3 regions of the Exiguobacterium sp. s128 genome follow, and region 2 is predicted to be linked to each of the others. Evidence: riboswitches for the same ligand, from Rfam matches in the RefSeq annotation. Region 2 holds a riboswitch; each other region holds the start of a gene.
What was found. A riboswitch is a leader RNA that binds a small molecule or an ion and turns the genes downstream of it on or off. The one in region 2 is predicted to bind S-adenosylmethionine.
Positions count from the first base shown of each region.

Region 1: another riboswitch for S-adenosylmethionine. It lies ahead of KNQ13_RS05775 (methionine ABC transporter ATP-binding protein); the one in region 2 lies ahead of metK (methionine adenosyltransferase).
Region 3: another riboswitch for S-adenosylmethionine. It lies ahead of msrA (peptide-methionine (S)-S-oxide reductase MsrA); the one in region 2 lies ahead of metK (methionine adenosyltransferase).

Region 1 is NZ_JACSMT010000009.1:62,710-67,236, forward strand. Features, by position in the region: gene KNQ13_RS05770 (methionine ABC transporter permease) at 1-601, opposite strand, end outside; gene KNQ13_RS05775 (methionine ABC transporter ATP-binding protein) at 591-1,604, opposite strand; SAM riboswitch class I at 1,688-1,791, opposite strand; gene KNQ13_RS05780 (aminotransferase class I/II-fold pyridoxal phosphate-dependent enzyme) at 1,854-3,041, opposite strand; gene pgmB (beta-phosphoglucomutase) at 3,172-3,843, opposite strand; gene KNQ13_RS05790 (carbohydrate ABC transporter permease) at 3,856-4,527, opposite strand, start outside.
Region 2 is NZ_JACSMT010000003.1:48,854-53,380, forward strand. Features, by position in the region: gene KNQ13_RS02115 (alpha/beta fold hydrolase) at 1-351, opposite strand, end outside; gene KNQ13_RS02120 (GNAT family N-acetyltransferase) at 433-921, opposite strand; gene metK (methionine adenosyltransferase) at 1,060-2,268, opposite strand; SAM riboswitch class I at 2,396-2,522, opposite strand; gene pckA (phosphoenolpyruvate carboxykinase (ATP)) at 2,755-4,323, shown strand; gene KNQ13_RS02135 (EAL and HDOD domain-containing protein) at 4,385-4,527, opposite strand, start outside.
Region 3 is NZ_JACSMT010000022.1:11,049-15,575, reverse strand. Features, by position in the region: gene KNQ13_RS09715 (SH3 domain-containing C40 family peptidase) at 1-768, shown strand, start outside; gene KNQ13_RS09710 (putative quinol monooxygenase) at 822-1,115, opposite strand; gene KNQ13_RS09705 (M20 metallopeptidase family protein) at 1,194-2,366, shown strand; SAM riboswitch class I at 2,438-2,541, shown strand; gene msrA (peptide-methionine (S)-S-oxide reductase MsrA) at 2,646-3,176, shown strand; gene KNQ13_RS09695 (DMT family transporter) at 3,288-3,767, opposite strand; gene KNQ13_RS09690 (DMT family transporter) at 3,791-4,219, opposite strand; gene KNQ13_RS09685 (NAD(P)H-dependent flavin oxidoreductase) at 4,341-4,527, opposite strand, start outside.

The DNA.
Region 1 (4,527 bases), on a different contig from region 2:
CGAGCACGATGATCGTCACAATCATGACGACGTTATCGTACCGGTAATAACCGAAGCGGATGGCGAGGTCACCGACACCACCGCCGCCGACGATGCCAGCCATGGCAGAAAAGCCGATCAAGCTGATCGTCGTCAACGTCACTGCTTGGATGATCCCGGGAAGGGCTTCCGGTAACAGGGCGCTGATGATGATACGAAACGGTGTTGCGCCACACGCCTCAGCAGCTTCGATTAAGCCCGGTGGAATCTCACGGAGTGAGGTCTCGACGAGTCGGGCGAGGAACGGAATGGCAGCAACACTTAAGCTGACAGAAGCGGCCGTCGGTCCGATCGTATTATTGAGTAACAGTTGCGTCAGCGGAATCAAGGCGACGAGTAAGATAATGAACGGTAACGAACGTACGATATTGACGAAAAAGTCTATGATGCTTCGAACGAAGATGTTTTGGAAAAACAGTCCCCGATCGGTGATGAACAGAAAAATTCCCAGTGGAATCCCGATGATGAGGGCGAAACCAAGTGAAATTCCGACCATCAGGGCCGTTTCGCCTAACGCTTTGAGTAAGTCGGGTAACATCGTTTGGATCCGATCAAGCCACATCTTGAATCACCTCAAGTGTGTGGAGTTGTTCTTCAAGCCAAGTGAGCGCCCGGTTGACATGAAGCGTCGGACCGGTCAGGCTGACGATCAAGACCCCGAAGGCGACGTTCTGGATATAATCGACCTTGCCGTGAAGGATGCTGACCGAGATATCAAACTGTTTGATCGCTTCCGATAACGTACTTTCACCGGTCTTCTCACCTGTGAATTGCAGGCGGATGATTTTACCGGGTGTCGTTCGGAGTATCCGTTCCGGCAACTCGATTTGAAGCGCCGTATCGACGTAATGTTTCGTGACGGCATGTGTCGGTTGGCTAAATATGTCGTAGGTCTTTGCAACTTCGACGACTTCACCGTGCGCCATGACGGCAACACGATGGCAAATCTGTTTAACGACTTCGATTTCATGTGTGATCAAAATGATCGTCAAGCCAAGTCGTTCATTCAAATCCTTGAGAAGGTCGAGGATTTGTAAGGTCGTGACAGGATCCAGTGCCGAGGTCGCTTCGTCACATAACAGGACACTCGGATTGTTGGCAAGCGCTCGGGCAATCCCGACACGTTGCTTTTGACCACCACTGAGTTGGCTCGGAAAATTCGTTTCGAATCCTTCCAGTCCGACAAGAGCGACGAGTTCCTTGATCCGGTTTGGAAACTCACTACCTTTGACGCCAGCTGCTTTTAAGGCGAACCCAATGTTGTCGGAAACATTCCGCGATTGAATCAATTGGAAATGTTGAAAGATCATCCCGATCTTTAGGCGCAACTCCCTTAGGCTGCCTTTTGAGAGGTCGGATAGTTTGATTCCCGATACTTTGACCGTTCCTTGTGTCGGTGTTTCGAGTCCGTTGATTAAACGGAGTAACGTACTTTTTCCGGCACCGGATTCACCGATGATGCCAAAGATTTCTCCTTGCTGAATCGTTAAGTTGACGTCACGCAGGGCGAAAATCGGTGTCCGGTCCCGTACGAACCGTTTGGTGATGCCTTTGAATTCAATCATCTGTTGTTTCCTCCCTATACAAAAAAATCGCCTTTTTCCAGTTAAGAGCAACCAGAAAAAAGCGACGAAGTGTAAGATTTCGTAACTTATCTCTCAGAATGAAACATTCTGTAGGATGTGGCACCGTTCCTTAAAGGTGGTTGCCGGACGTCGTTGGGCCTAATCCCTCGGTCGCTCTCGATAAGTAGTTATGCTGTTGGGATTTACTTTAACGGAAATCATTCCCATCTGTCAAACGTTTTTTCAGAATTATTCCGCAACGGCTTGCTGAAACAGATTGAGCTGACCAATCCGTTCGGCGGCTTCGACCAATCGTTCGGCGTCGGCAATCAAGCTGATACGGACGTAGCCTTCGCCATATTCACCGAAGAAATGTCCCGGTGTGACGGCGACATGTGCCTCGTCCAGCAAGTGGTCGGTAAAGCTTTGTGACGTAAAGCCGGACGGGACCGGCAACCAGACGAAGAACGAACCACCAGGAATCGGTCCGTCCCATCCGATGTTTTGTAATTTACCGAACAAGGCATCGCGACGGGCTTCATACAGTGTACTCAGCTCACGGACGCACGTCTGATCACTGGAGAGGGCGACGGTCGCTGCGTGCTGGATGGGTGTGAAGGCACTGACGTATAAGTGTTCCTGGTACGTTTCGATACTTGAGATGACGGATGGATTCCCGATCGCAAAGGCGATGCGGAAGCCGGACATGTTGAAGCGTTTGGATAACGAAAAGAGTTCGATTCCGACGTCTTTCGCTCCTTCGGTCTGGAGGAAACTTCGGGTCGGACCATCAAAACTAATGCCGCCGTATGCCAAGTCATGGACGACACAAATGTCGTTCGCGTCAGCGAAGGCGACCGTCTGTTCAAAGGCTTCCGCCGTCGCCGTCGCACCGGTCGGATTGCTCGGGTAGTTGAGGAACAACATCCGCGCCCGTTCGACATCCGTCGTATCGAGTAACGTGTAGTCAGGTAAAAAAGCATTTTCCGCAAGGAGCGGTAATGTGATCGGATAAGCACCTGCTAATGCCGCGCCGGACAGGTAGTCGGGGTAACCGGGATCGGGAACAATGACACCTTCACCCGGATTGACAATCGTTTGCGGCAAGGCGACGATGCCGGCTTTACTGCCGAGCACAATGGCGACCTCAGAAGCAGGATCGATCGTCACACCGAACTCGGATTGATAAAAATCGGCTACGGCCTGCTTCAGGAAATCATGGCCACGAAATGGGGGATACTGTAGGTTGGTCGAGTCGTCAATCGCCTCCTTCAAGGCATCCAAAATATGTACAGGTGTCGTTTGGTCCGGGGTTCCTTGACCAAGTGTGATGACATCGTGGCCGGCTGCTTTGACGGCACCAATCCGCTGAGCGAGTTCAGCAAAGACCGGAGTGGGCAGCCGATCAATCGCGATCGATGGGGCGAAATGTTTCATCTGTTTTCCTCCTTGTTAGGTATTGTCGTCAAGGATAGCGAATTTTCAGTCAAAAGAAAAGGGTTTTTTCAAAAAGAAAAACACAGGACTTTTAAAAGGGGATGTTCCCTCAAAAGTCCTGCGGTGAAAATTATTTTGAGAATACGCCGGATAAGGTGGAAAATGAAAGCTTCGATGTATCGGTCAGCACAAGATCCGCTGCGCTTAAAATATCTGCGTCACCAATGGCGATTGCGCGCATTCCAGCGCTCTTGATAGCCTCAACACCAGCAGAGGCATCCTCAATTCCGAGGCAATCTGTTGGAGCGACGCCGATAGCTGTTGCTGCCTTTAAAAATACCTCTGGATGAGGTTTAGACTTTTCGACTGTCTCTGCATCGACGATATGATCGAAATAGTGATCGACCTCAAGTCGTTCTGAGACAAACTGTGCATTTTTAGAAGCGGAAGCCATTGCGATTTTGATCTTGTTTTGACGCAAATCCTTCAGTAAATCGATGATTCCGGGAAGAACATCCTGTGGCGTCAAATGTTGAATGGACTCAACATAATAACGGTTTTTCTTTTCGGCCAGAGCCAATTTTTCAGCTTCAGAATACCGGTTATTTGCTTGTCCGAGTGAAAGGATACGCTCAAGCGAGTCCATGCGGTTAACGCCTTTAAGTGTCTCGTTGAATTGACGGTCGAACGGGATAGAGAGTTCCTGTCCGAGTTGTTGCCAAGCCAGAAAATGATGTTCGGCAGAGTCTGTGATGACGCCATCTAAATCAAAGATGACGGCCTGTGGATAAGGTGTAGACATAAAAGTTCCTCCTTACTTATCTCCACCGATTCGTAATCCTTGCATGAAATACCGGTTGAGTAAGATGTATAGAATGATGATTGGAATGATCGAGACGACGGACGCTGCCATGATGTAATTCCATTGGGTGGCGTTTTGACTTTGGAACGATTGAAGACCAAGCGTTAACGTATATTTTTCTGGCGACGTGATGTAAAGCAAGGGCTTCATGAATTCGTTCCAGAAACCAAGGAAAATGAAGATAGCCTGAGTAGCAACGGCAGGACGCGCCATCGGAAAGACGATTTTCCAGAACGTCTGGAAACGATTTAATCCATCGACTTGAGCGGCTTCCTCGATTTCCTTCGGGAAGTTGATGAAAAATTGTCGCATCATAAAGATATATGCGAAGTTGATGGCACCTGGCAAGATAAGGGCAGAATAAGAATCAAGTAACCCAAGTGATTTCATGATGAGGTAATTCGGAATCAGCAGAATCTGTCCGGGAACCATCATGACGGCAAGAATGAGTAAAAACCAGTAATTTCGACCGGCAAAACGAAGACGTGCCAGTGAGTAACCAGCCATTGTGTTAAAGATGACGTTCAAGATGGTTCCGGTCGTTGCGACGATGAACGTGTTCATGACCCATTTCGGAAAGAGTGGATCACGGGTAAAGATATAAGCAAAATTATCGAGGGTCGG
Region 2 (4,527 bases):
ACTCGCAAACACTTGCTTGACGCCACCAAGTTGCTTCGAATTGTGCCAATCAAACAAGGGTGAAATGAAAGAAAGACTGGCAATCGGTAATTCGTATTCCTGCAACAGTCGGTTGACGACGAGTGCCCCCATGCTGCAGGCAATGATATGAATCGGAAGCTTCCGTTTACCCGCTTCCCGTAACGCTTCTTTTAATAACTGTTGGTGTTCTTCAAACGATACACGACGTGGTGCGTCGACTAAGAGTACTTCATATTCTTGTTCCAAGACACGAATCAACGCTTCACTTGGTCGGGCACGTAATTGGAGTGGATACACAAGAACGATCACTCCGGTTGGTTGTTCTACCACAAACTCACCTCTTCATTTGATATCTGTTTAGTATGCAACAAATCCGACTCAAGCCAAACCGCCTTAAGTCGGATTTCGTTTTTATTCATATATACGTTGCAGTCGGGTCACAGGTTCCACTTGTCCAAAGACTTCCTCTGTCGTCTCGCTGATTTCCTTAAATCCGTATGCAGTCAAAAAGTGACGGGCTTTATAATTGCGTGATTCGATGTACACTTCAATTGGAGAAGCACCTTGGAGCTCAAGCTCTCGAATCAGTCTCCGCCCGATTCCATTCTGTTGATATTTCGGCAGGACATACAGGCGGACAATTTCCCACGTCCCGTCGACATCAATCGCATGAATGAATCCCACAATCTCCCCATCGATCAGACCTACATTAAAATATTCTCCGCGCGCTTCTTCTGCTGTCCGGATTGCCCGAACTACTTCTTCTTGTGGGTAGGCTTCCTGAACGAAATGGGCTTTCGAGCGCTCAGAATAGATTTCCTCGTACGTATCCATCCAAGACGTGAGCGCAATATCATGAATGCGTGCTGCATCAGCAGGAACTGCTTCGCGTATCTCCATACCGAAATCCCCCTTTTCCTTTTACAGACTCATGTTCTTTTACCCTTTTCTAGAAATTTCAGTCGTTTCCCTGCAAAGTTCCGGAGAAACAAAAAAAGTTCAGAAACAACCTGTGAAAGGTTATTTCTGAACAAAGGATTAGACGAAACGTTTTGCCTGTTCTTCAAGAGTAGCAGCTTTATCTGTCTGCTCCCATGGCAATTCGATGTCTGTACGACCGAAGTGGCCATAAGCTGCTGTCTGACGGTAAATCGGACGACGGAGATCAAGCATCTTGATGATCCCTGCAGGACGGAGATCAAAGTTTTCTGCGATTAATTCGACGAGTTGCGCTTCAGGAAGTTTTCCTGTTCCGAATGTGTCAACCGCGATTGACACCGGATGCGCCACACCGATTGCGTAAGCAAGCTGAACTTCTGCTTTGTCTGCAAGACCAGATGCAACCAAGTTTTTCGCAACATAACGTGCTGCATAGGCAGCTGAACGGTCGACTTTCGTTGGATCTTTACCAGAGAAAGCACCACCACCGTGGCGTGCGTAACCGCCATACGTATCAACGATGATTTTACGACCTGTCAAACCTGCATCGCCTTGTGGTCCGCCAATGACGAAACGACCAGTTGGGTTGATGAAGAATTTCGTGTCTTCATCGATGTACTCCGTCGGAATGACTGGAGCGATGACATGTTCTTTCAGATCTGCTTGGATTTGCTCAAGCGTCACTTCTTCCGCATGTTGTGTTGAGATGACGATTGTATCGACGCGAACAGGTTCATTGTTCTCGTTGTATTCAACCGTGACTTGCGTTTTACCATCCGGGCGGAGGTAATCGAGTTGTCCTGTCTTACGAACTTCTGCAAGACGACGAGCGAGACGGTGTGCAAGTGAGATCGGAAGTGGCATCAGTTCAGGTGTTTCTTTCGTTGCGTAACCGAACATCAGACCTTGGTCTCCTGCTCCGATCGCATCGATTTCTTCATCTGACATGTTTCCTTCGCGTGCTTCAAGCGCTTGGTCTACACCAAGAGCGATGTCTGCCGATTGCTCATCGATTGAAGTCAATACAGCACATGTGTCTGCATCGAATCCGTACTTCGCACGTGTATAGCCGATTTCACGAATCGTTTCGCGTACGACTTTCGGGATATCCACGTAAGTCGTTGTCGTAATTTCTCCTGCCACAAGGACAAGTCCTGTCGTGACAGACGTTTCTGCAGCAACACGTGCATTAGGATCTGCCGCAAGAATCGCATCTAAGATTGAATCCGAAATCTGGTCACAGATTTTATCCGGGTGACCTTCAGTTACTGACTCCGACGTAAATAGCCGGCGATTAAGGTTTGTCATGTTTGACCCTCCCAAAAAAGAATTTGACGGTGTACTCATTTCCCCTAGTTGAGTGGGACGGTAAAATGAAAAAAACCTTTCCATGTCCAAAAATGGTCAGGGAAAGGTTGTGCGTTCTTCCTTTACCCTCTTATCGTTCGAAGTGTTTACTTCGCTTCAGGAGAGCACCTTTTCCTACATTAATGATGAAATTAACATAAGACGGTTGCCGGGTTTCTTCGGGCCTTGTTCCCTCCACCTGCTCAGAATAAGAGTATCCGTTACGAATTACATGATATAAACTTGTGTCCACTCTGTCAAGCAACGTTTTAATTTTTTGTCGAAAATTTTCGGAAGAGGTGTTAAACTGTTAATGCTGAAAGCGTTTCCAGATAAATAGAAATCAGCGCAGGAAAATGATTGCCCTATCATTAGTATGTCATATATAATAAATGTGTCATACTAATGATGGAGCCAAAACCAACGTAGGGGAAAGGTGGGGTCAGGATGCCGATGACGGTCCTGAATATCGAAGAACTACTCATGAAGGAGCATGTGTTCAAACAACTATCCGTTGCCGAACTAGTCGAACATGCGATTCGAAACAAAGAAGGAGTTCTTGCAGAGAATGGTGCTTTATCTGTAGAAACGGGGAAATTTACAGGTCGTTCGCCAAAAGACAAGTTCATCGTCCGCGATCAGTCATGCGAGACACACATCGATTGGGGCCATGTTAACCAACCGATGGAGTCGGACAAATTCGAGCAACTGTTACAAAAAGTTCTTCGTCATATGAATGAAACAGATCAGCTCTACTACACAGAGGCTGCTGCTGGTGCCGATACGCATTTCACCCTTCCAGTACGCGTCGTGACAGAATATGCTTGGCATAATCTGTTCGCAAAACAACTGTTCTTACGGGAATATCCTACGGTTGCGGCCTTTGAACCCTTTACGGTCGTCTATGCACCACACTTCAAAGCTGATCCAGCAGTCGATGGTACGAACTCAGAGACGTTCATCGCGATGTCGTTCGAACACCGGATCGTCTTGATCGGTGGTACCGAGTACGCAGGAGAAATCAAAAAATCGATTTTCTCAGTCATGAATTATCTGTTACCGCAACAAGATGTCTTATCGATGCACTGTTCAGCAAACGTCGGATACGAAGGTGACGTCGCTCTGTTCTTCGGACTATCCGGGACTGGTAAGACCACCCTGTCGGCAGACGACAATCGTCAATTGATCGGTGACGATGAACACGGTTGGTCGCATGATGGTGTGTTCAATATCGAAGGCGGCTGTTATGCCAAAACCGTTAATCTCTCGCGCGAAAAGGAACCACAAATCTTTGATGCGATCCGATTTGGTACGGTGCTTGAAAATGTCGTTCTTGATGCACAACGGACGCCAGACTATGATGATACGTCATTGACGGAAAATACACGTGCTGCCTATCCGATTACTTCAATCGATAATATCGCCATCCCGTCACGCGCTGGCCATCCGAAAACGATTGTGTTCTTGACGGCTGATGCGTATGGTGTCTTACCACCAATCAGCAAGTTGACGAAGGAACAGGCGATGTATCATTTCTTATCGGGTTACACGTCTAAACTCGCCGGGACAGAACGTGGTGTCACTGAACCAGAAGCGACATTCTCGACGTGCTTCGGTTCTCCGTTCTTACCATTGATTCCGGAAAAATATGCGACGATGCTGGGTGAACTGATTGATCGTCATGGTGTCACGGTTTATCTTGTCAACACAGGTTGGACCGGTGGTGCTTATGGTACCGGTAGTCGGATGAAGCTTGCGTATACACGGACGATGGTCAACGCCGCGGTCAACGGTCTACTCGTCGACATCCCGACAGAAGAACATTCAATCTTCGGACTGCACATGCCAGTCGAAGTACCTGGTGTGCCGACTAATCTGCTGAATCCCGTCAAAGTGTGGGCAGATACAGCCGCTTACGAGCAACAAGCGACGGCACTTGCTCATAAGTTCGCCGAAAACTTCAACCGATTCGAAAGTGCGACCGATGCTATCAAATCGGCTGGACCTCGTATTTAATGTTTCGTCTATAGCAAAAAGGTTGAGCCTCTGTTTGGAGTGCTCAACCTTTTTTTGCCGTTTAGACAATCAAATCTGTTTCATCTTGCAGATGTTGTTCCTTTTGAGCCAACCAAACCTGACTTTCCTTCAGTAACTCATAAGCACGTTGCTTCGAGATCCCAAACCGGTTGCTGAGCAACTCAAAATTTTCGAATTCACCAC
Region 3 (4,527 bases), on a different contig from region 2:
TACAGCCGTCCTGCTGGCTATTTAAGTAAAGGGACAAAGCTGATCGGTCTGAAGGCGATTGACGATGATTTCTGGAAAGTCCGGTTACCGAACGGGACGACCGGTTATGTCATCAACCCGTATATCGGGACGACGAAACCGGATATGCGCTACACCCAACAGGCAATCAACCGTCAAAAAATCTATACGGTCAAAACAACGACGTCTTATTTTGCGACACCCGTCAGTCCGAAAGGTACCGGCTTGATCGAACAGGGAAAACGGGTTTATCCCCGGTACCGGGTCGGAAACTTTTATGTCATCCAGTCCGGCTGGTCTCCTGTCTATCTGCCGGTCAGCGCTGTCACCGTCACAAGCGACACACGGATTGCTCAAAAAAATACGTCACGTGGCGAAAAATTGATCCAAGCGGCCGCCAAACACCTAGGAACGCCGTATACATGGGGTTCGCAAACGGCAGCCAATGGCGGCTTTGACTGTTCGGGTTTGATACATTACGCCACGAACCAAGCCGGGAAATACGGTGGACGGACAAATGTCAGCGGCTATTGGTACGGCGCCTTCTTTACGAACCGTCGCACGACGATCAGCAGCGGAAAACGCTCGGATATCGTCTTTTTCGAAAATACGTATACCGATGGTCCGTCGCATATCGGCATCATGCTCGACAATGAATACTTCATCCATGCCGGGGGCTCACAGCTCCAGATCAATTCGATTTATGAACCACGCTGGCGCGAACATTTCCTTGGCTTTAAATCGATGTAACACAAAAGAGGCGTATGGACCCTTGAGGATCCGTACGCCCTTCTTTCCTTGATTCAGAATGTCATCTCGACGTATTTCGTCACTTGACGGTCCTCAAGGTATAATTCGATTTGTTCCCGGTAGGCTTTATAGTGGTCCGATGCGATATGTGTCTCGAGTGCTGCTTCGTCTTGATAGACTTCATAGAGCATGAACTGATGTTCATTTTCAATCGATTGATGTAACGTATAACGTAGGCAGCCCGGCTCGTTTTGTGCGGCTTTGTAGACTGTACTTAAAATTGGAAAGACTTGATCAGCTAATCCTGCTTTGACTGTAAGAACGGCATTGACGATGATTTCACCCATGTGTTAATTCCTCCTCTGATTTGATTACCTCTATCTGTACCCGTTTTTCCTCAAGACATACCGAAAAGGATGATTTCGATGCAAGAAAATTTATTTGCTGCTCTCGATCAATACGAAGCCGAGATGATTCGTTTACGGCGTGATTTTCACCGTCACCCGGAATTATCGTTCCAAGAAGTCCGGACACCCGCAAAAATCATCGCCTTTTATGAAGCACTTGGTATCCCCTACCGCGAACAAGTCGGAGGGAGCGGCATCGTCGCGACACTCAAAGGGACACGTCCCGGAAAAACGATTGCTGTCCGGGCGGATTTTGACGCGTTACCGCTCCAGGAAGAAACCGATCTTTCGTTCCGTTCAATCCGCCCCGGTGTCATGCATGCCTGTGGACATGACGGCCATACGGCGATCGTCCTCGGACTCGCCGCTGCCTTCAAGCCGTTGCAAGAGGAACTCGAAGGGACCATCGTCTTCATTCATCAACATGGCGAAGAAGTCTTTCCGGGAGGTGCGATTCAAATGATCGAAGATGGTTGTCTCGACGGGGTTGATGCGATTTTCGGGACCCATCTTGAAAATGATCTCCCGGTCGGAACGATTGGCTATCACAGCGGCCATACGTTATGCGCGATCGATGAATTCGAAATCGTCGTCCATGGACAAGGTGGTCATGCGCAAGCCCCGCACCGGACGCAAGATGCACTCGTCGCTGGAGCACAACTCGTCTGTAATTTACAGCATCTCGTCAGCCGACGGGTCGATCCCTTTGAACCTGCCGTCGTCGCGATTGGCTCGTTCCATTCCGGGACGGCACCGAACATCGTCACCGGCGAAGCCCGGATCGTCGGTGAAATCCGGACGTTCAACGAGCAACTCCGGCATCAGTTACGCCAACAGGTCGATCTCGTTGCCCGAACGACGTGTGCTGGAATTGGCGCTACATATTCGATTGATTTCACGACCGGTTACCCGTCGCTCTGGAATCATCCGAATGAGACGAAGTTGGTCCAAGAAGCGGCTTCGTTTTTACCGGAGGCACAGGTCCGTGAAGTCAAACCGATGATGGCAGCGGATGATTTTGCTTATTATTTAGAACACGTCCCGGGAAGTTATTTCTTTACCGGTTCTGCGAAGACAGACGGAAGCACCATCTATCCACAACATCACCCGAAGTACGAAATCAATGAACAGGCCTTACTGATCGGGGCCAAAACGTTAGGGGCGACCGTTCTGCGTGCCTTGCAAACATAAGGATTGACTTTCCACTTTTATGAATGGTATTATCATCCCAATGATAACGAACTTACATCAACTTCATATAACACTTATCAAGAGTGGACCGAGAGATCTGGATCGATGACGTCCCAGCAACCTGCGCACAGCAAGGTGCTACGACCAGCAAAGCGAAAGCTTTGGTTGATAAAAAGCGGCGACTCCTTTTGCAACCAAGCAGAGGAGTCGTTTTCGTTTTCTCGCTGTCGGAAATGACAGGACTACGGCTCAAGAAGCCAAGGGAAAGGGAGAGATGACATGGAAAAAGCAACATTTGCAGGAGGATGTTTCTGGTGCATGGTGACACCATTTGAGGAATTACCGGGGATTCACAGTATCGTGTCCGGTTATACAGGAGGACACGTCGACAACCCGACATATGAGCAGGTCAAAACCGGAACGACCGGACATTCCGAAGTCGTCGAGATTACATTTGATCCGGCACTCTTTTCATACGAACGGTTACTGGAACTGTATTGGCCACAAACGGATCCGACCGATGCCGGCGGACAATTCCAGGACCGCGGTACACAGTATGCTCCGGCGATTTTTTACCATACGGAAGAACAACGACTTGCAGCCATCGCGTCACGTGATGCGCTAGCTGCGACAAACCGTTTTAAGCAACCGATCGTCACACGGATCGAACCGGCACACGCCTTCTATCCGGCGGAAGAATACCATCAAGACTTCCACAAAAAAAATCCGGAACATTACAAAAAAGACCGGAAAGCATCGGGTCGCGATGCCTTCATCGATGTGGCCTGGAAAGAAGAAGTATCCGTCTGATTCAAATCGGACGTTTTTCAAAAGAGACCCCCCTTTCATGCACTTTACGTAAAAGTCGTGCGAAAGGGGGATCTCTTTTTCGATTCATCCGCTGATTTGTTGGCGATTCGCTTAAGAAATCGCTTTGATGTCGGCTATTTGTTTCGCCTCATCCACGACTTGATACCGTTTCAAGACGAAAATTCCGCTCAGCATGACGACCAATCCAATGATCTGTCCAAACGACAAATCAACTTTCGGTAAACCGAACCAGCCAAAGACGTCGACACACAGCGCAAAACTGAGTTGCGAAATCAAGACGACGGAAATCGCAATCGACGGTCCGAGCAGTTGAATCCCCCGCATGACACAAAACACGACACCGACTCCGACGAAACCACCAAATAGATAAAGCGGTTCGACCTCTGTAAGCGCCGCAAGTGTTCCGCCCCGAAAGAAGACCAATGCGAGCAACGAACCGAGCAATCCGACAAAAAAGACTAACGTTGTCGTCGCCCAGGCGCCAAAGGCATGACTCATCCGTGCATTCAAAACGGTTTGTAAACTGATCATTATCCCTGCGACGATGGCACAAAACATTCCTAACCCCATTTGATTTCCTCCTTTGATTCACTTCATGCGAGCGAAAAGATCAAGACGCCGGTCAACATCAAGCCGACACCGATCCATTGTCCTTTGTTACTGCTTTTTTTAATGACACCAAACCAGCCGTTCAAATCAATTACAAAGGCACATAAGATCTGGGCGACGAGCAACAGCGACATCGCCCATGTCATCCCAAGCAGTTGAATCGACGTCAGTTCCGTGACGACGACTAGGACGCCGAGTAATCCGCCGCTTGCATACACAAGCGGCAACGTACGAAAACCACCGATTTTCCGATCCCGGACGAATCCATAAATCAACAAACAGCCGATTAACCCAACGAAGTGGACGATTGTCACGGATAACCATGGACCAACCGCGTCACCGAGCCGGGCATTAAAGATGCCTTGCAGTGCGATAAACAGTCCACTGAATAAAGCAAAAATGATTCCTTGCATCTTCATCCTCCTTTTTCTCTAATTATGAGTAGACCGCATTCTATTATCCTTTGAAAAGGACAAATGTCCTGAAAAATAAAAAAGAAGCCGACCACGTAGGCCTGCTTCTTTTGAATTCACACTACTGGAGTGTCCGGTACATCCGTTCGATCCGCCCGAACGCGTCGTCCATCATTCGGTTAAACAGTTCCGCAACGGTTGGAACATCATCAATCAAACCGGAAACGAGACCGGCGTTGACGTACCCTTCTGTCTCGTCGCCCTCGAGTGCTCCTTTGATATGAAACGATTCGTTCGTCTGTTCTTGA